Regions from separate parts of the Bacillus sp. OTU530 genome, predicted to be linked through region 1. Evidence: riboswitches for the same ligand, from Rfam matches in the RefSeq annotation. Region 1 holds a riboswitch; each other region holds the start of a gene.
The links. Region 1 has a riboswitch for thiamine pyrophosphate ahead of thiC (phosphomethylpyrimidine synthase ThiC). Riboswitches for the same ligand answer to the same signal wherever they lie in the genome.

Region 1 (6,631 bases):
TCTCGCTTGGTCTGTTTGTTATTGGGTATGCAGCGCTTTGGTGGAGCAACAAGGGGTACAAAGAACTCGGCTGGCCCCGTGTTGCGGTTCTCTCTGTCGTTGCCCAATACGCCTTTGCAAGCTATGCCTACGGAAAGGCGCATCTGCCATACATCATTTTCCCTGACGTTACGATGTATACGAGCTTTACCCAAAAGACAACCTTCTACTCCCTGCTGATTTTGTACGCTGTCGGCATCGCCATTTTACTTCCAGGATTTATTATGTTTTGGAATTTATTTTTGAAAGACCGCACCTTTGCGGGCGATAAAAAGGAATAAGCTCCACTGTGAATACAGAGGAGCTTTCCTATCTCGCCGCTATCACTGATTCCCGCCCGCCAATAGACAGACAACGCCAGCCGCGGCTAAGTACAGATTATTACAGAAATTGCTTTTCTTACTTATATAACTCAGAGCCTTGTTCCTTAAACTCCTGCGCTTTTTCCTTCATACCTTCTTCTATCGCACTTGTTTCATTCAGCCCTTTTTCCTCCGCATATTGACGGATGTCGTGCGAAATTCTCATGCTGCAGAACTTCGGTCCACACATCGAACAGAAATGAGCTGTTTTTGCGCCTTCTGCCGGAAGGGTTTCATCATGATATTCCATCGCACGTTCAGGATCAAGCGCCAGATGGAATTGATCGCGCCAACGGAATTCAAAGCGCGCCTTAGACAATGCATCGTCACGCTGCTGCGCGCGCGGATGGCCCTTTGCAAGATCCGCTGCATGAGCCGCAATCTTATAGGCAATTACACCCTCACGTACATCGTTTTTATTCGGTAGGCCAAGATGCTCCTTCGGCGTCACGTAGCAAAGCATAGATGTACCAAACCAGCCGATCATTGCCGCGCCGATCGCTGAGGTAATGTGGTCGTATCCTGGCGCAATATCCGTCGTTAACGGACCAAGCGTATAGAATGGCGCCCCGTGACAGATTTCAATTTCCTTGTCGATATTTTCTTTAATCAAATGCATTGGCACATGTCCAGGACCTTCAATCATAACCTGGATATCATGCTTCCAAGCAATCGTTGTTAGTTCACCAAGCGTCTGTAATTCAGAAAATTGCGCTTCATCATTTGCATCAGCAATAGAGCCTGGACGCAGTCCATCTCCTAGTGAGAAGGAGATATCGTACTGCTTCATAATCTCGCAAATCTCTTCAAAATGTGTATATAAGAAGTTTTCCTGATGATGATATAAACACCACTGCGCCATAATCGAGCCGCCTCGTGAAACGATACCTGTTACACGCTTTGCTGTCATCGGAATATATCGAAGCAGCACACCAGCATGGATTGTAAAGTAATCTACACCCTGCTCCGCCTGCTCGATGAGCGTATCACGGTAAATCTCCCATGTTAGATTTTCCGCAATTCCATTTACCTTCTCAAGCGCTTGATACAATGGAACTGTGCCGACTGGAACAGGTGAATTACGCATAATCCATTCACGTGTTGTATGAATATTCTTTCCTGTGGAAAGGTCCATAATCGTATCGGCTCCCCAACGAGTTGCCCATGTCATCTTTTCAACCTCTTCCACAATGGAGGAACTAACCGCAGAGTTTCCAATATTGGCATTTACCTTCACGTGGAAATTACGGCCAATGATCATTGGCTCCAATTCTGGATGGTTGATGTTAGCAGGAAGAATCGCGCGTCCCTCAGCAATTTCCTGTCTCACGAAGTCAGGCGTTACACCTTCACGAATGGCAACAAACTCCATTTCAGGCGTAATGATCCCTTTTCGAGCATAGTGCATTTGGGTAACATTCTGTCCTGGCTTCGCACGAAGCGGCTTCCGGCTTAATCCTGGGAATATAGACGCTTTGTCTATGTCCTTGTAGCCATTATCCTCAGGCTTAATTTCCCGGCCGTCATACTCTTCTACATCTCCACGTTCAACAACCCATGCATAGCGCGGCGCTGGAATCCCTTTTTCTACATTTACTTCATAATCACATGCTGTATATGGACCGCTTGTGTCATAGACCCGAACCGGCTCATTTTCCACTTCGTTTGTTGGACTTAATGCGATTTCACGCATCGGTACCTGTACATCGGGACGTGATCCCTGTACAAATACCTTTTCACTTCCTGGAAGACTTGTTTTTAGCTCCAATTGCTTAATTGAGTCTGTTTGCGACATAATACCTTTCCCCTTTTCTTTATGTGACAAGGACATCAGTAAAACGCGCCAGCGCAACGTGCATACGAAAGCTCTCACAGTCGGCTACTGGCAGACTGCAGGCTAACATGTATAAAACAAAAAACGCCAGATCCTTATAGCAAAACAGGACCTGGCGTAAGCAGCATATGTACATGATGCAACACGTCTAAAAACTTCCCCACGCTGGTACGAGCCAGATCAGGTCCAAAGGGTTAAGAAGCATATCGCGCTTCCCTCTCAGCCTCACATACGAGGCACCCCTAGTATCACTTATAAATTTAATTTATATCCTTATTATACAGAAAGTAGTGGAAAGATAAAGCATTTTCTGAATATATTTTCTGAACGGGGACAGTGGACACGTCCTTCCCTTGCTTCCGCAGCAAAACATCCCGCATGTAAAGCGCGCAGCTTAGTAGCTGCTTTATGGAAGCTTTCTGTGTGTTCTCCCCGACGCAAGGCGCTTCTTTCCTATTATTATAAAAGCAGCCTTTCCTTGCAATAAGATCCACTTATCGTCTGCTTCTCTTTGATCGAAACATCCGTTTCCGTTTTGTATTCAATGTATCAAGTATAATATGAAGAGCGCTTGTCGTGAAAATCCCCAGCACCGCCGCACCAAGCACCGGCTTATGCGCACGGACAAGCCCTGGTAGTGCACCGTCTAATATTTGCACATTTAATATGTATAGAAACGGAAGAAAAATCACAAATAAATACAGTAGCCGGATCAAATCTCCAAGCACAATTGTATGTGTGAGGAAGGATCGGTGCGGCATGACAGCTCGATATGGGCGCCAAATGATGCGCAGCGGTCCCCAATTTCGATACGCTGAACTTACAGTATCTAAATCCGGCGTCAAAAAGTATGTGCCAAACACAAATCCTCCCGCAAACCACAGTAAAAAACCCCAGCTCGTCATCCCGTATGAAATGAGCAAACAAATAACAACGGGCAGACTTAATAAATTGAATCTTGTATGTGTTCTTCCTGATGGCATCTAAATTTCCCCTCACCTATCTACTGGCAAGCTTACTTTTCTTCGCTTGCTTCTTCTATTTTACGATCAATCTGGGAAGTGTCGGCATCTGAGCCAAACCATTGCGCAAGCTTAGCCTTCGCCTTTTGCTTCACTTCCTCATCAACATACTCGGCAGATTGCAGCAGCGCCGCGCTCAATACACCTAGATCATCCGTATACCCAAGACCGGCCATGATATCTGGAATCGCATCAACAGGTGCAATGAAATAAGCCAACGCTCCAACAATTGTGAACTTTACCCGCTTTGGAACATCTGGCCGCTGCAGGACATAAAACAAAAGCAAGCCCGTATACACCACGAAATGACCAGCCTTCTTTGCAGCCCCCTTCGTCTTATCCCAAAATGCTTCTACAGAAAATTTTTGTTCCATCTTAAAAACCTCCAATCTCATTCCCCATACTTTGTATTATATGGAGCAGTATGATTTTCCTCAAAATTACCCATCAATCCGCTGTAATTGTAAACATTCCTTCTCAGCACCAAACTAAATAAGCATGTTATATTTAATTGTTGACGAGCATATAAACGTAGTGATAAAGTTTTGTGTGATTGATGTAAATCATTTGTAAAAATTTTCAACCTATTATATAGTTTCTAAACAACCATGTTTATAGTATAATACAAAAATGACATTTGATAAAATTCCCATATCCCATATAAATTAGGAAAAACCGGGAATGACGCAATAGGAACGTAATTGCCCACTTTACATTGAGCATGCTTATGCCTCCGTGAAAAGATACACAATGCGACTCCATTGCGGAACTCCTTTTTTCTTTTTGTATAAAAGGCTATGTAAGGTGAGAAAGAGAAAGGGTGAGGGTGAATGAAGGAATCCCTGAAAGCACAATTCCAAAACGCCAAATTTACTTTATTAGCTGCTCTGTTCATATGGCTCAAAACCTATATCGTCACTCGTGTAAGCTTTGACCTAAAATTAGAGTCACCGATGCAGGAGTTTATTTTGTTTATTAGTCCGCTTGCATCGTCCTTGCTGCTAGTTGGCTTATCACTGTTTCTGACAGGCAAAAGGCGCAACTATATGGCAATCTTTATGGACTTCCTTTTAACAGTTATTTTAATTGGAAACGTAATGTTTTACGGCTTCTTTAATGACTTTGTGACACTGCCTGTTTTAATGCAAACGTCCAACTTCGGAAGCCTTGGTTCTAGTATAAAGGAATTATTCAACTACAAAATTTTATTAATGTTTGCAGATATTTTCTTCCTATTATACATAGCTAGGAAGGCACGCAGCTCTGTACGTGTCGAACGATTGAGCCGTCCATTTAAAGCATTGTATTTTCTTGTAACAGCTGCAGTATTCTTAGTGAATCTTGGACTTGCTGAAATGGAGCGTCCCGAATTGCTAACGCGTTCCTTCGACCGTGTTATGCTTGTCAAAAACTTAGGATTATATGTGCATCAGGTATATGATTTAGGCTTACAAGCTAGATCAAGCTCACAAAAAGCTTTCGCTGATGGCAGCAAGCTTCAGGAAACAGAAAACTATGTGAAAGCAAATGCTGTACATTCGGATCCCGCATTATTCGGCAGTGCAAAAGGAAAGAATGTAATTATAGTATCTCTTGAATCAACACAATCCTTCTTACTTGGGGCAAAGGTAAATGGACAGGAGGTTACTCCATTCCTGAACCAATTTATGAAGGAGAGCTATTATTTTGAAAACTTCTTCCACCAAACGGGTCAGGGTAAAACGTCCGATGCAGAGTTTTTAATTGATAACTCCCTTTATCCATTAGATCGCGGTGCTGTATACTTTACGCATTCAAATAATGAATTTGTAGCAACACCAGAAATATTGCGTCAGCAAGGCTACTATACAGCAGTATTTCATGCGAATAATGCAACGTTCTGGAACCGTAACATGATGTATCCGGCATTAGGATATGACCGTTACTTCAACGAATTAGATTATAAAACTACGCCAGAAACAAAAATTGGCTGGGGTTTAAAAGATATCGAATACTTTGATCAATCTGTTGAGATGTTAAAAACAATCAAGCAGCCGTTCTATACTCGCTTCCTGACGTTAACGAACCACTATCCGTTTACGTACAGTGATGACATGAAAATGATTGAGCCATTTAATTCTGGTGACGGCGTCTTGGACCGTTATTTTGTAACAGCTCGCTATCTGGATGAAGCATTAAAGAACTTTGTTGAGAAATTAAAAGCTGAAGGTCTTTATGACAACTCAATCCTTGTGTTCTACGGCGACCATTACGGTATTTCTGAAAACCATGACAAAGCCATGGCACAATTCTTAGGCAAAGAAGAAATTACGACATTTGACCATGTGAACCTACAGCGCACACCGCTATTCATTCACGTTCCAGGTCAAACAGAAGGAAAAACAATTTCTGCTCCTGCTGGTCAAGTGGATGTAAAGCCGACGATTTTAAGCTTACTTGGCGTTGATACATCAAACGATATCGAGTTTGGCCATGACTTATTTGCGCCAGATCGTAAACCATTTGTTGTATTCCGTGATGGTAACTTCGTAACAGACAAGTATTACTACTACGAAAACACATTCTACGACCGCAACACTGGTGAAGTAGTAACAGTTCCTGCAGCAGAAGCAAAAGCACTTATTGACCGTGCGCAAAATGAATTACGCATGTCTGATACAATCATTTCAGGTGACTTGCTTCGATTCTTTGATGGAAATAAGATCAAGACCGGAACTGTGAAAACAGCTATTAAAGAAGCAGAAAAAGAAGAATAAGCAAAAAGGCGGATTGATTCATCCGCCTTTTTTTATTTTTATTACGGTACATTATGTCCAAGAGAGCTAATATAAATCCGGAACCACTGCTGACGGCTGAGTGTAAGCTTTACTGCCTGCGCAGCTGTACGGACGCGTTCTATTTTCCCAGATCCTACGATTGGCATCATCTTTGCCGGATGCGCCAATAGCCAGGCATACATTACCTCATCGATGGAGTCCGCACCGATTTCCTCTTTTATTTCTTCTAAAGTGTTCTTAACCCGCGTTGCCCGTTCTGTTGAAGCAGAGAAAATGCTTCCGCCAGCAAGCGGGGACCATGCCATTGGTGCAATGCGCTTCTCTTGGCATTTCTCAATTGTCCCTTTTTCAAAATGCTCAAATTGCATAACCGAAATTTCCAACTGATTGGTTACAAGCGGCATGCTAAGGTAAGAAGCAAGCATCTCCATTTGTGACGGCAAGAAGTTAGAAACACCAAATTCAAGCACCTTTCCCTCCTGCTTGAGCTGAGCAAATGCCTCTGCTACCTCTGCCGGGTCCATAAACGGATCCGGACGGTGGATCAAAAGCGTGTCCACATAATCTGTTCCGAAGTGGCGCAGCGAATTTTCCACA
Region 2 (6,631 bases), on a different contig from region 1:
ATTTAGATTTATCAAAGCTGCTTCCAGAGAAAGTAGTGTTGAATGAACTAAATGGAAGCAATTGGGTTGTCAGCGGAAGTAAGACAAAGTCCGGAAAACCGATTTTAGCTAACAGTTTATCAGCGTCTCTTTCAACTCCGTCCCCTTGGTATGAAACACATTTGCAGTCTCCCGAGCTAAATGTAAGCGGAGAAGTAATGGCAGGCATACCAGGCATTGTTGTCGGCCATAATGAGTTTATTGCATGGGGAATTACGAATGCCGATGCTGATGATCAGGATTTATATATAGAAAAGCGAAATCCAAATAATCCATATGAATTTTTACATAACGATACGTGGGAGAAGGCACAGGTTATTACGGATGCGATCCGTGTAAAGGATAAACCGGCAGTGGATTCGAAAACAGTCATTACAAGACATGGACCAATTATTTCAGGAAGTGAGAATACGGAAACTGCATTGGCTCTCAAATGGACAGCATCTGAGCCATCTACAGAGCTTGAAGCAATCATTCGTATAAATAGTGCAAGGGATTGGAACTCCTTCAAGGAAGCACTTACATATTTCCAGGCGCCAGCACAAAATTTTGTATTCGCTGCAAAGGATGGGACCATTGCGTATCGAATGAATGGCAAAATTCCGATTCGAAAAAAAGGGGATAGTCTCTTGCCTGTGCCTGGGTGGAATGATGAATATGAATGGACTGGTTATATTCCTTGGGAGGAGCTTCCAACTATTGTGAATCCACAAGAAGGATTTATTACAGCTGCCACTAATCAGATGGCTGACCAATCTTACCCATATCATATAGACAGCACAGGAATACAATCCTACCAATCTTCTCGTATTCAGGAAGTGCTGCAACAAAAAAATGCCATTACAGTTGAGGACATGAAAAAGCTGCAGATGGACCAATTGAATCTTAAGGCACGCTCACTTGTTCCTATTTTGCTGCAGCATATAAAAGAGGATGAACTAACAAAGCAAGAGCAGGAAGCAATTTCTCTTTTGAAAAAGTGGGACTTTACAGATGACCGAAACTTAGCGGCGCCACTTTTATTCCATACGTGGATGCAAGAGATTGGAGATGTTTTATTTAAAAAGGATATTTCAGAGGATATGCAGAGATTGTTTGAGGGAAAGGAACAAGTTATTGATCAACTGCTTCGAGAAGCACATAATGGTCAGCCTGGACCATGGATACAAGAACAAGGCGGCTTGGATAAGGTACTAAAGAAATCCTTAGCTGGGGCGGTACAAAGTATTGTGGAGAGCCAAGGGGCAAGTGTAAAAGATTGGCGATGGGGTGATTTTCACCGGCTTGTTTTTACCCACCCATTGTCCTATATAGAGCCTTACAACTATTTATTTAATCCGGAAACGCCTATTCCTATTGGAGGAAGCGGCGATACGGTGCAATCCATCAGCTTTAATGCCGAAGGTCTTGCTGATCGTGGAGTATCGTCGTATTTTGCGATAGATCTACACGATATAACAACAGGCTATCATATTGTTGCTCCTGGTCAGTCTGGTCATATTCAGAGTGAGTGGTATCATGATCAAATGAAGGACTGGGTGAAGGGGACGTATCATACAACGTCTCTTACTGAGAAATCTGGAAGCATCCTCCACCTTCTTCCTGCTCGATAAATACATGAAGGCAGTGAAGTTGGTTACAATAATGGTTGCAAGGAGGGATTGCGATGACAACAGTAAGAGAGTTAATGAGTACAGATCTTTCATGCTGTACTCCAGTGGATAATGTGTATGAGGCAGCTTTAAAAATGAAGCAAGAGGATATTGGGATTATCCCAATTGTAGAAAACAATCGCTTAGTCGGGATTGTTACTGACCGTGATCTAGTAGTTCGCGGCATTGCCGATAAGAACCCTGGTTCTAACAAGATTACAGAGGTAATGACAACGGACATTGTTAGTGTATCTCCGTCAGATCCAGTTGAAAAGGCGAGCGAATTAATGGCCCGCCATCAAATTCGCCGTCTTCCAGTTGTAGAGAATGGGCAGTTAGTAGGGATGCTCTCACTCGGAGATTTAGCGATTGAAAAATATGCAGATGATCAAGCTGGCTACGCATTGGGTGAAATTTCAGAGCATCATGAATAAGAAAAATATGAGGTAGCTCGAATAGTAGAAGTATCTGTTTGGGTTATCTTATATAATGGACCGCTACCATACACTCAGTAGAACTGAGCATTATGGCAGCGGTCTATTTTGCCTCTTAAGAAAGCATAAATTCCCAATGTTTTTCCATATTTTTGTATAGTAAAGAAAAAAAGGTAAGTTTGGATATTTTTTTTACAAAATAGAGGAGTATTTAGGTTCTGCATTTTTAAAATTTCTGGTAAACCTCTTGCTGCATTGTGTAACCCAGTGATATACTTAACACTGTTAATAATAAATTGTGCTAGGGGAGCTGGTATGGCCGGCTGAGAGTAAGACCGATAGTCTTTTACCCTTTTACCTGATCTGGATAATTCCAGCGTAGGAAAGCGAAAACGGATGATGAACGTATTAGCCCGATTTCCCCTTAGCTGGAAATCGGGCTTTTTGATATATGTTATATTTCCACTGGGGGTGCTAGCGACGCTGAGAAAGGGGAACCTTAACCCTTATTACTTGACCTGGATAATTCCAGCGTAAGGAAGTGGCAAGCAGCAACCATTCTAAATGATTGTATGTGGCCGCTTCTTGGTAGAAGCGGTTTTTTTACACTGTAGGAAAGTATAAATTTCCAGTTAGAAGACAATTCGACGTAGTGAGAAATTTTAGGAATAAAGTATAATGCAACTACGCCTCTGTCTTCGCCCAAAAGCAGGGCTCGCCAATCGACGAGTTTTCCTTATTAAGTTTCAATTCGGCATCTGAAGGAGGAACAAGAGTGAAATTTTGTGATAGATTATTTCAAAATGTACAGCCTATTTGGGAGAAAAGTCATCAGCATCCATTTGTAAAGGGGATTGGAAATGGAGAGCTGGAATTAGATAAGTTTCAATTTTATATTATACAAGACTATTTGTACCTAATCGAATATGCAAAGGTATATGCTCTAGGTGTTGTGAAAGCAAAAGATTTGCAAGTAATGAGCAAATTCGCTCGGCAAATTGATGGCATATTAAACGGTGAGATGAACATCCATAAGGAATATGCAAAGCGTCTTGGGATTTCGATAGAGGAAATGGAACAAGCAAAGCCAGCATCCATGAATCTTGCTTATACGAACTACATGCTGTCCGTATCACAAAGCGGGACGCTGGCTGAGCTTGTGGCTTCCCTTTTACCGTGCATGTGGAGCTATTGGGAGATTGGAAAACGTCTCAATAATGTTCCGGGTGCGAGCGAGCATGAGTTTTATGGAGAATGGATTCGAGGCTATAGCTCAGAGGAGTATGCGGAACTTTGCATATGGGTTATTGAGTTAATGAATGAACTGGCGGAAGGAAAGTCAGAGAAGGAATTGGCACATCTAGAAGAGATTTTTATGACAACAAGCCGTTTTGAATATTTATTCTGGGATATGGCTTACCGCAAGGAGACGTGGAGTTTCGATGAGCAGTGTTCTACAATTTCATAACGTTTCGTTCTCTTATCCGGAGGATGGGAAAAATGTTTTGGAAGAGTTGGATCTTACGATTCAAAAAGGAGAATTTGTCAGTTTAGTTGGGCCGAGCGGCTCTGGGAAAAGTACTATTTTACGCCTTGTTACCGGACTTGAGAAAGTACAGCAAGGGAAGGTCATGATAAATGGGGAAAGCATCCAGCCGAGAGACGGGGCCGTTGGTTATATGCCGCAGCAGGATTTGCTGCTGCCGTGGCGGACAATTGAAGAAAATGCTGCTCTCCCGTTAGAGTGCCGTGGAATGAAGCGAAGAGAAGCATATGCAAAGGTGCGAGAGTATCTTCCTATTTTCGGACTAGGTGGCTATGAGAGGAAGCGTCCAAAGGACTTGTCTGGAGGAATGCGTCAGCGTGTGTCCTTTTTGCGCACTTTCTTAACCGGGGCGGATGTGCTTCTGCTGGATGAACCGTTCAGTGCGCTTGATGCAATTACAAAGGTAAATATGCAGGAATGGCTATATGATCAATGGAGGAAATGGGAGAAAACCATCGTGTTTATTACCCATGACGTAGAGGAAGCTTTGTTTTTGTCTAATCGCGTGCTTGTTGTGACAGAGCAGCCTATTTGCTTCCTTACCGAGTTGCCTGTTCCTCTTGGAAAAGAGAGAACACGCCGTGATTTGGCAAGACCTGAACTGCTGGAACTCAAAGACGAGCTTATTGGCATGTTAAAAGGGAAGGTGCCGGTATGAAACAGTTTTCTTACTTACCGGCCCTTATCGTTGCTATTATCCTTCTAACTGGCTGGGAAGTTGGGGCACGGATTGTAAATGAAATGTATATCTTGCCATCTCCAAGTGCGATTGTGCAGAAAATATGGGATTTGCGGGACATTTTATTTACAGTTCATCTTCCAGCTACGCTTCTTGTCGTTTTAATCGGTCTTGTAATTTCTATCGTGCTCGGGGTGGGACTTGCTATTATGATGAGTGTCAGTTCATTTGCTGAGAAGGCATTTTATCCGCTGCTCGTTGCATCGCAAACGATTCCGACTACTGCTCTGGCACCGTTATTTGTGCTTTGGTTCGGCTATTCCATCTGGAGTAAGGTTGTTGTCACAGTTTTAATTACCTTTTTTCCAATTGCGGTAAATACGTACGATGGCTTTCGATCTACGAAGAAAGAATGGGAAGAGCTGCTATTCACATATGGGGCAAGCAAACGGGATATTTTCCTAAAACTGCGCATCCCCGCATCGCTGCCATACTTTTTTTCAGCGCTTAAGGTCGCAGTGCCGATGAGCGTAATTGGAGCGGCGATTGGAGAATGGCTTGGAGCACAGGCAGGACTTGGTTACTTTAGTAAAAGAATGATGACGCAGCTAGACGGGGCTGGCGTATTCGCTCCTATTTTTCTGTTATCTTTATTAGCAATTTTATTTGTAGTTATTGTATCGCTACTAGAAAAGAAATTCATCAGCTGGAGGAAAGACTTATGAAGTGGTTTATTCGTTTACTCGTTGCTGCCTTGTTTGTAACAGCAATGGCAGGCTGTTCAAAAGGAACAGAAAACGCTGAAAAAACGGGAAAGAAAGAAACAAAAGAAGTAACACTCATGCTTGATTGGTACCCAAACGCGGTGCATAGCTTCATTTATGCAGCGATCGAAAAAGGATATTTCAAGGAAGAGGGCATTAATGTAAAAGTACAATTTCCATCTAATCCAACAGATCCACTTACATTGGCCGCTGCTGGAAAAGTGACAGTAGGTCTTTACTATCAACCAGATGTTATTATTGCAAAGGCGAATGAAGGGATTCCAGTGAAATCCATTGGGGCGGTTGTGCGTTCCCCTTTAAATCGTGTTGTTTCCTTGAAGGATTCAGGTATTGCGTCTCCGAAGGACTTGGAAGGAAAGACAGTTGGTTTTCCAGGTACGGAGCTTAGTAAGGAATATGTAAAATCAATGGTGAAAGCAGACGGTGGGGATCCAAATAAAGTAAACATTGTTGATGTTGGGTTCGATCTTGTTCCAGCTCTAATTACAAAGAAAACAGACGCGGTAACAGGTGCTTATATCAATCATGAGGTTCCGGTGCTGCGAGATAAAGGTTATGAGCCAGCTTATTTCAACCCTGCCGATTACGGTGTCCCAAATTACTATGAGCTTGTATTTGTAGCAGGAGAGAAAACGATTAAGACGGACAAAGCAACATTGCAGGCTTTTCTTCGCGGTGCACAAAAAGGATATGAATTTATGAAGAAAAATCCAGACGAGGCTTTGAACATTTTATTAAAGCATGAAGAAAAAGCAAGCTCCCCGCTTATTCCTGCAGTGGAAAAAGAAAGTATGGGTATTTTGTTAGACAAAATGGAAGCAAAGGATGAGCCGTTTTTATCACAAACCTCAAAATCATGGGAAGAGCAAAGCAAGTGGCTGAAGGAAAAGGGAATGGCACAGAAGGAAGTTGCTCCAGAAGAATTATATGAAAATTTGTTAAAGTAGAGGTTAGCAGCAGATGAAACGGGAGCTTCACGTCATTTCAAATGGAAAGCTATCATTTTCACAAATGGCTACTATTGCAGCAGAGATTGTGGACTACGTGGATTATATCCATATTCGCGAACGTAATAAAACTACGAAAGAATTATATGAGGGAGTGATGCTTCTTATTCAAAGCGGCATCCTCCCCTCTAAGCTTGTGATAAACGATCGAATAGATATTGCTTTATTGACGGGTGTGAACCGTGTACAGTTAGGCTATACAAGCGCTGATGTTCGGATTATAAAGGATCGTTTTCCGCAGCTTCATGTAGGGTGTTCTGTTCATTCTTTAGAGGAAGCTTTGTGTAAGCAGCAGGAGGGGGCAGATTCTGCATTATACGGTCATATATTTGCAACGCGTTCTAAAGCTGGGGTTCCTCCAAGAGGATTGGAAGAGCTGCAAGAGATTGCAACAACGCTTACAATTCCTGTAACGGCAATCGGCGGGATTATACCAACTCGTGTCAAAGCAGTATTTGGCACCGGCGCGAGTGGGGTTGCGGTAATGTC
Region 3 (6,631 bases), on a different contig from region 1:
TATCATCGGATTCTTGCTTTCAAGTATTATCGTCCTAGCCAATTATACATCATCAGCAGCACTCATTATGCTTATCATGTCAGTCGCCTTTTTCGCTAAAGGGATGGCTGGTGCAACTTGGACTCTAGTTGGCGATATGTCTCCAAAAGAAATCATTGGTTTGAGTGGTGGAATCTTTAATACGTCAGGTAACATAGCCGGTATCGTGGTTCCTATCATTGTTGGATATATTTTGAGTGCAACGCATTCCTTTAATGCAGCATTATTTTTTATTGGTGGAGTCCTGTTGGTCGGAGCATTATGTTACATCTTCGTTGTGAACAAAATAGAGCGGATCGAATTACCCCCCGAATTAAAAGAGGAAGAACAACCTCTATTAAAAGTGCAGGCATAATGAAAATTCCAGAGGATAAGAAAGGCTGGCCTATTGTATTGGTTAGTCTTTCTTTCATATTTTCCAGCAATAAGGGAAACTCAGTATTGGCGCGAAAACTCTTATGTAAATTTGTTATTTATGATGAAAGTAGGAAGCTAAATGATTAAAAAAATGGAACATACCGCTATCATTGTTGCCAATATGGATCATGCTATTCAATACTACTCAGACATGTTTGGATTTAAAGTTCGCCTTCGAGGATCCTCTAACACAAGAGAGATGGCATTTTTATATCTGGAGGATCAGCCTAGCATGGAAATTGAGTTCATTCGAGATATTGATCCTATAGGTGAGTATAACAAAAGTGGGATCGTTAACCACCTTGCTTTTGCAGTAGAGGATATTAATCAAGCCATTAGCTATTATGAAAAAAAGGGAATTAAATTTTTATCGAATCAACCAAACTCAACACTTGAAGGCGGTCTTATGATTTTATTTTATGGACCTAATGGTGAATTACTACAATTGATAGAACGAGCAAGAAATTAAATTTATTTAAATAGAATTTCTGATATTAAATAATATCCTGTTTTAAATCTTTTTGGCACTTATCTTGTCTTTGAGCTGGAGTGCTGGCCGGGGGACAGAGCTTACTTATTGTTCCTATCTGGTTAGTAATATTTTCAACAAAATAGCATAGCACAAAAAGGGCTGTAGAGATTTCTAAGAAATCTCTACAGCCCTTTTCTTTTATAAAAGATGTATTATCTTACCTAAGAAAGAGACTCTCTATTATGGTTCACTTCTAGAGATCGGATAACCTCTAAAATTTCTTTGCGCGCTCTATAACGATGGGATTGTAACATGATACGTGCAGCTTCCGGTTCACCTGTTCGCATAACAGTAACAATGGCCTTGTGATCCATGATAGATTGTGTTGGTCTAGGTCGAAGCTTAATTGTATATAATCTGGCACGATATAGTTGATCAGATTGACTATCCATAATCCCTCTTAGTCGTGGGTTTTGGGCCAAGTCGACAATGAATTGATGAAATTGCTCATCAAGAGTAGTCCATGCCAGTAGATCTCCTAATTCTAGTGCTTTTTCTTGTTCCTCAATTAAACGATCGAGTTGATCTAATTCTTCAGAGGTGGCGCGCTTGGTAGCTAGGCTGCCAGCAATACCATCAAGCGCTTCCACTACCTCATAAATTTGTTGGAGATCATCCGCAACAATGGGTGCCACAACAAACCCACGACGCGGTATAAGACGTACCCATCCCTCCATCTCTAAACGTACGAGGGCCTCGCGAACAGGCGTTCTGCTCATGCCCAAGATTTCAGCCATTTCCCTCTCCAATACTGTTTTTCCTGGGGGGAGCTGAAGTTGTCGTATGGCATGGCGTGTCGCTAGATAAGCACGTTGTGGCAAACGTGATTCCCCCATTTCATCTAAACTAGATAAAATTGAATGAATGTCTAGAGAAAGGGAGGATTGATCCGGTTCTTCCAAATTAACATGAGCTCTTGTAGATTCATCTGGCGTATTCATACTATAAACACACTTCCCAAAAATTTAATTTAATCATATTGTCCTGAGCAAAACAGTTCTTAAATTAATAAATACGAGAAACTTCTGCAGTTCTGCTGCACTATAATTATATCTATATCTTCTTCACGAATTCAGATTTTAATTTCATCGCGCCAAAACCATCAATTTTACAATCAATATCATGATCTCCATCAATCAAACGTATATTCTTTACTTTTGTACCTATTTTTACGACTAATGAAGTTCCTTTTACTTTCAGATCTTTGATTACTGTTACAGAATCACCATCATTTAAGATATTTCCATTCGCATCTTTGATGACTTTTGTATCCTCATTAGCTTCAGCCTCTAATTCTAAACTCCATTCATGAGCACATTCTGGGCAAACAAAAAGGCTTCCGTCTTCATAAGTATATTCTGAATTACATTTTGGGCAATTTGGTAAATTGGACATGTATTCAATGCTCCTATCTGTTATAGTTAATTTTATCCTGTAAGACATTGTTCAATCAAACTGTACACGATCCATTAAAATATATAAATAAACACACTAAAGCGGACAAACCACCTATCCTACCATCAATCTATATTAACACAAGCCCTCATTCTTTCCCTCTAAAATTTTTCAACAACATCAATCGGAAATATTTATAATCATGTACAAGGAAACTATAAGATGCTATAGGTCAAAATGATTTATTTGCAGTAAATGTAAAAAGAAGTAATATCCTTTACCCAGCTGAATAAAGACATTACTTCTTTTTGTTTTTCCTTAAATTAGAAAACACTCGCATTGGAACGGAGAAAATAATTCAAAGCATGGAAATCGATATGCACGTCGCAAGGGAAGCTGTCCTTTGTTATATGGATAAGCCCTCATTGAAACCACGTTGTTTCTCCTTTTCATTCACTGGCCAATCTTCCAATGTATAAGCCATCTCCCAAAACGAGTATTCATATTGACTGCTAATAATAAAATGTTGTTTCATTCGTTCTTTGTCCGATTCTGTCACAGTTTCAGCAATGGCATCTAGTCTGGCGATTTGTTCTTCTACTAAAGTACGGAACCAGTCAGAACCATAAGCGGCAATCCATTCTTGATAAATAGGCTCCTCCGGCTTCGATTCCTTCAAATGCTCGCCAATTTCATAATAAAGCCAATAGCACGGCAAGATTGCTGCGATAATATCCCCTAAGTGACCTTCATATGCGGCACGATACAAGTGAGATGTATACGCATAAGCAGTCGGTGCAGGAACAAAGGTATCTTTGTCTTTTTCCGTAATCCCTAACTTTTCAGAAAAATTCCGATGTAAAGAAAGCTCCGCCTGATATGTATTTTGTGCATGATGTGCCATGCGTCCCGTCGTTTGTAGATCAACTGCTTTCGCTGCCCCTAATGCCTGCACTTTAGCAAAATGGCTTAAATAATAGGAATCTTGCAGAACATAATAACGGAAGCACCTTAAATCTAAACTTCCTTCTCCTAACTTTGTCACAAACGGATGATGAAAACTCGCTTCCCAAATAGAATTTGCTTCTTTGCGCAACAACTGAGAAAATGACATGTTAATCCCTCCTAAGGTGTTAAATAGATGAAAATGCAACATAAAACCCTTTAAAGAAAACTCGCCGATTGGCGAGCCCTGCCTTTGGGCGAAGACAGAGGCGTAGTTGCACTTACACTGTATTCCTAAAATTTCCGACTACGCCGAATGACCTTCTAGCTGGAAATTTATACTTTCTTACAGTGTAAAGAAAACTCGCCGATTGGCGAGCCCTGTCCTTGGGCGAAGACAGAGGCATAGCCCTACTTATACTGTATTCCTAAAATTTCTGACTACGTCGACTTATCTTCCAGCTAGAAATTTATACTTTCTTACAGTGTAAAATAAAAAAACCACTTTTTTACATGCGTAAAGAAAGTGGTTTGGAATTCATTTTAATAACCAAAATGAAAATACAATGGTCCGTCACTCCCACTTTCCTACGCTGGTGTTACCCAGATCAGGTTCTAGGGTCTCAAAGGTCACTTTGATCTCAGCCCTTCAATGGGCTCCCCTAGTGGATAGAGATGCTTGCTATTTATTTTTCATTCTGACATTAACCATATCACAACATTAAAGACAGTCAAGCCTTTTTTAAAGTCAGTACCAATTACTCATTAAGATTTTTATACTTGGGTAAAGAAATCATGGCTTTAAATAAATCTCCATCTATTTGTATAGAAAATTTTCCTCTTTGTATATCAATCAGGCTTTTCGCAATAGATAACCCTAATCCGCTGCCTTGACTTAACCTCGATTCATCGCCTCTTTTAAAACGCTCCATTAATTCGTCTGCTGAGATATTCAGCTCATAGGCTGAAATATTTTTGAAGGTGAGAAGTACTTCATTCCCTAAATCTTCAATATCTATATAGACCCTTGATTGTTTTAGGGTATATTTGAATATATTAGATAACAGGTTTTCTATAGATCTCCACAATAATTTTCCATCGGCCATAATATATACCTTATCCTTAGGGTAATTTAGCTTAAAGTCTAAATCTAAGGCTTCAATTTTGTCATTAACTTCCCCTAGTCCCTGAGTAATTAAAGATATGATATCGATCTGCTCAAGATGTATTGGTATATTCCCGCTGGAGGCCTTTGCTGCCTCAAATAAGTCATCTGTTAGGATTTTTAGCCTTTTAGATTTTTGATCCAGTACCTCGATATATTCTTCTACCTTTGAAGGATCCTTTTCCTTTTTTAATAAGTCAACATAGGTGATAATAGAGGTCAAAGGTGTTCTTATATCATGTGATACATTGGTAATCAGCTCCGTTTTCATCCGCTCGCTTTTTAGTTCGTTATTAACGGCCTTTTTCAAGCCATCAGTGATGCTATTTATATCCGCAGCAAGGCCTGCAAATTCGCCTGTTCCATTAACATTTATACTATGATGAATATCTCCATCCTTTACTCTCTCCACACCTTCCTTGATCGTATTAAATGTCCTGATTTTTTTTAGGGCAAACCAAGCAGCTACGCCAAGGGTGACTGGAAACATAAAAAACGTTAAAGCAACTAATATAGGATATCCGATTACGAGTAATACCGTCTTCACGCCAACGCTTCCGCTATTATATACATCTCCAACAAATTTAAACAGCTTATAAAGCATACGATAAATTAATGTATGTTTTATAAATGTTTTATTCTTAAAATGCTTCACAAGTGATAGAACCAGCATGAGTCCGGCCGCAGCAATAGGAATGGTAATTGGAATAATCAGTTTATCAATCTGATCAAACACACCCTCTACTAATGCAATCCAAAGCGCTATAAGGCCTATGCACAGCACTACATTAACATCGTTATATAACCTATCAATTGCATTTAGGTATACCCCTTGATCCTTAAATGATTTTCTTCCTGCAATAAGTACTAAATACAGAAAAGATAAGATAAGCCCTATTAAAAACCCTGCTAATGTATAGAAGCTTGTTGTGACCTTTTCCTTATTTTCATTCCATTCTTTTATTTTGTGATTTATAAATTCTTCGGTAAAAGCAACATAAACAACCTTGTTTTTCGGGTCCAATCCGTTGATGCTTTCTGTGATCCGATACAAATTTTTATTATCTTTAACCTCTTTTGGGAAAATCTCACTTTTGTATTCCTCAAATATCATATAAGCAGGATAGGTTTTTAACTGATCCTTTTCTATCTTTGGGCTATTTGCATACACATTTACTCCATCACTGATATAATACAATGGCTCTTTATATTCTTCTAAATTCTGCAATAAAGAATGATATTCTCTTAGATCATTCTTTATTAGCGTATCCCTCGCCTGGGATATCTTGTCTGCATATTCTCCCTTAAACTTTTCATAGTTTGCCCCTTCACCTAATTCAGGATTATAGCTTCTCGAATTGGACATATAATCTGAGTATAGATTTTCTTCCTCATTTCTTAATTCATCCTCACTAACAGTCCCGCCGCTTAAAATATGTTCCTCATTCTTATATTCCCCTATTAGTCTTGTGAGATCCCTGATGATATTTTCACTTTCCCGTACATATGCCCCACTCAGGAAGTAGTTGTCCTCAAAAACAATACCAAAATCACCACCGTTTAATACTTCTATCTCTACAAGTTTTTTAATGGCACCTGTAAAACATAGAACCACAAGAATAAAAACAACCACTTTCGTTATAATGAAGTGGCTATAACTTTTCGACTTTATATCCAACTCCCCACACCACCTTCAAATATTTTGGCTCCTTCGGATTTATTTCGATTTTTTCCCTAATTTTTCTTATATGAACTGCTACTGTATTCTCCGGGCTAAAGGATGTTTCATTCCATACCTTTTCATAGATCTCCTCTATAGAAAATACTTTTCCGGCGTTTGCAGTCAGAAGCTTTAAGATCTTATATTGCACTGGTGTGAGATGGACCTCGTCCCCATCAACGGTTATCGTTTTACTTTCATCATTTATGATGAGTCCCCCAGTTCTATATTCATGACTCTTGGCTTCAAGGCTTCCAAACATTGTATATCTTCTCAGCTGTGATTTAACCCTCGCAATGAGCTCTAAAGGATTAAATGGCTTAGTAATATAATCATCTGCTCCTAAATTTAATCCCAATATTTTATCCGTATCCTCAGATCTGGCAGAGAGCATGATTAAAGGGATTTTATAATCCCT

Region 2: linked by a shared signal. The riboswitch ahead of tenA (thiaminase II) and the one ahead of thiC (phosphomethylpyrimidine synthase ThiC) in region 1 are both predicted to bind thiamine pyrophosphate.
Region 3: linked by a shared signal. The riboswitch ahead of tenA (thiaminase II) and the one ahead of thiC (phosphomethylpyrimidine synthase ThiC) in region 1 are both predicted to bind thiamine pyrophosphate.

Annotation. Positions count from the first base shown of each region.
Region 1 is NZ_JASATP010000015.1:2,793-9,423, reverse strand. Features, by position in the region: gene AAHB12_RS13000 (cytochrome d ubiquinol oxidase subunit II) at 1-320, shown strand, start outside; gene thiC (phosphomethylpyrimidine synthase ThiC) at 439-2,196, opposite strand; TPP riboswitch at 2,376-2,489, opposite strand; gene AAHB12_RS12990 (metal-binding protein) at 2,730-3,218, opposite strand; gene AAHB12_RS12985 (YkvA family protein) at 3,251-3,631, opposite strand; gene AAHB12_RS12980 (LTA synthase family protein) at 4,088-6,013, shown strand; gene AAHB12_RS12975 (aldo/keto reductase) at 6,055-6,631, opposite strand, start outside.
Region 2 is NZ_JASATP010000066.1:1,638-8,268, forward strand. Features, by position in the region: gene AAHB12_RS27875 (penicillin acylase family protein) at 1-1,652, shown strand, start outside; gene AAHB12_RS27880 (CBS domain-containing protein) at 1,706-2,125, shown strand; TPP riboswitch at 2,419-2,527, shown strand; TPP riboswitch at 2,583-2,682, shown strand; gene tenA (thiaminase II) at 2,901-3,593, shown strand; gene AAHB12_RS27890 (ABC transporter ATP-binding protein) at 3,568-4,329, shown strand; gene AAHB12_RS27895 (ABC transporter permease) at 4,326-5,075, shown strand; gene AAHB12_RS27900 (ABC transporter substrate-binding protein) at 5,072-6,082, shown strand; gene tenI (thiazole tautomerase TenI) at 6,096-6,631, shown strand, end outside.
Region 3 is NZ_JASATP010000035.1:5,203-11,833, forward strand. Features, by position in the region: gene AAHB12_RS21385 (MFS transporter) at 1-394, shown strand, start outside; gene AAHB12_RS21390 (VOC family protein) at 536-925, shown strand; gene AAHB12_RS21395 (GntR family transcriptional regulator) at 1,150-1,929, opposite strand; gene AAHB12_RS21400 (zinc ribbon domain-containing protein YjdM) at 2,042-2,383, opposite strand; gene tenA (thiaminase II) at 2,790-3,497, opposite strand; TPP riboswitch at 3,897-4,002, opposite strand; gene AAHB12_RS21410 (sensor histidine kinase) at 4,087-6,171, opposite strand; gene AAHB12_RS21415 (response regulator transcription factor) at 6,146-6,631, opposite strand, start outside.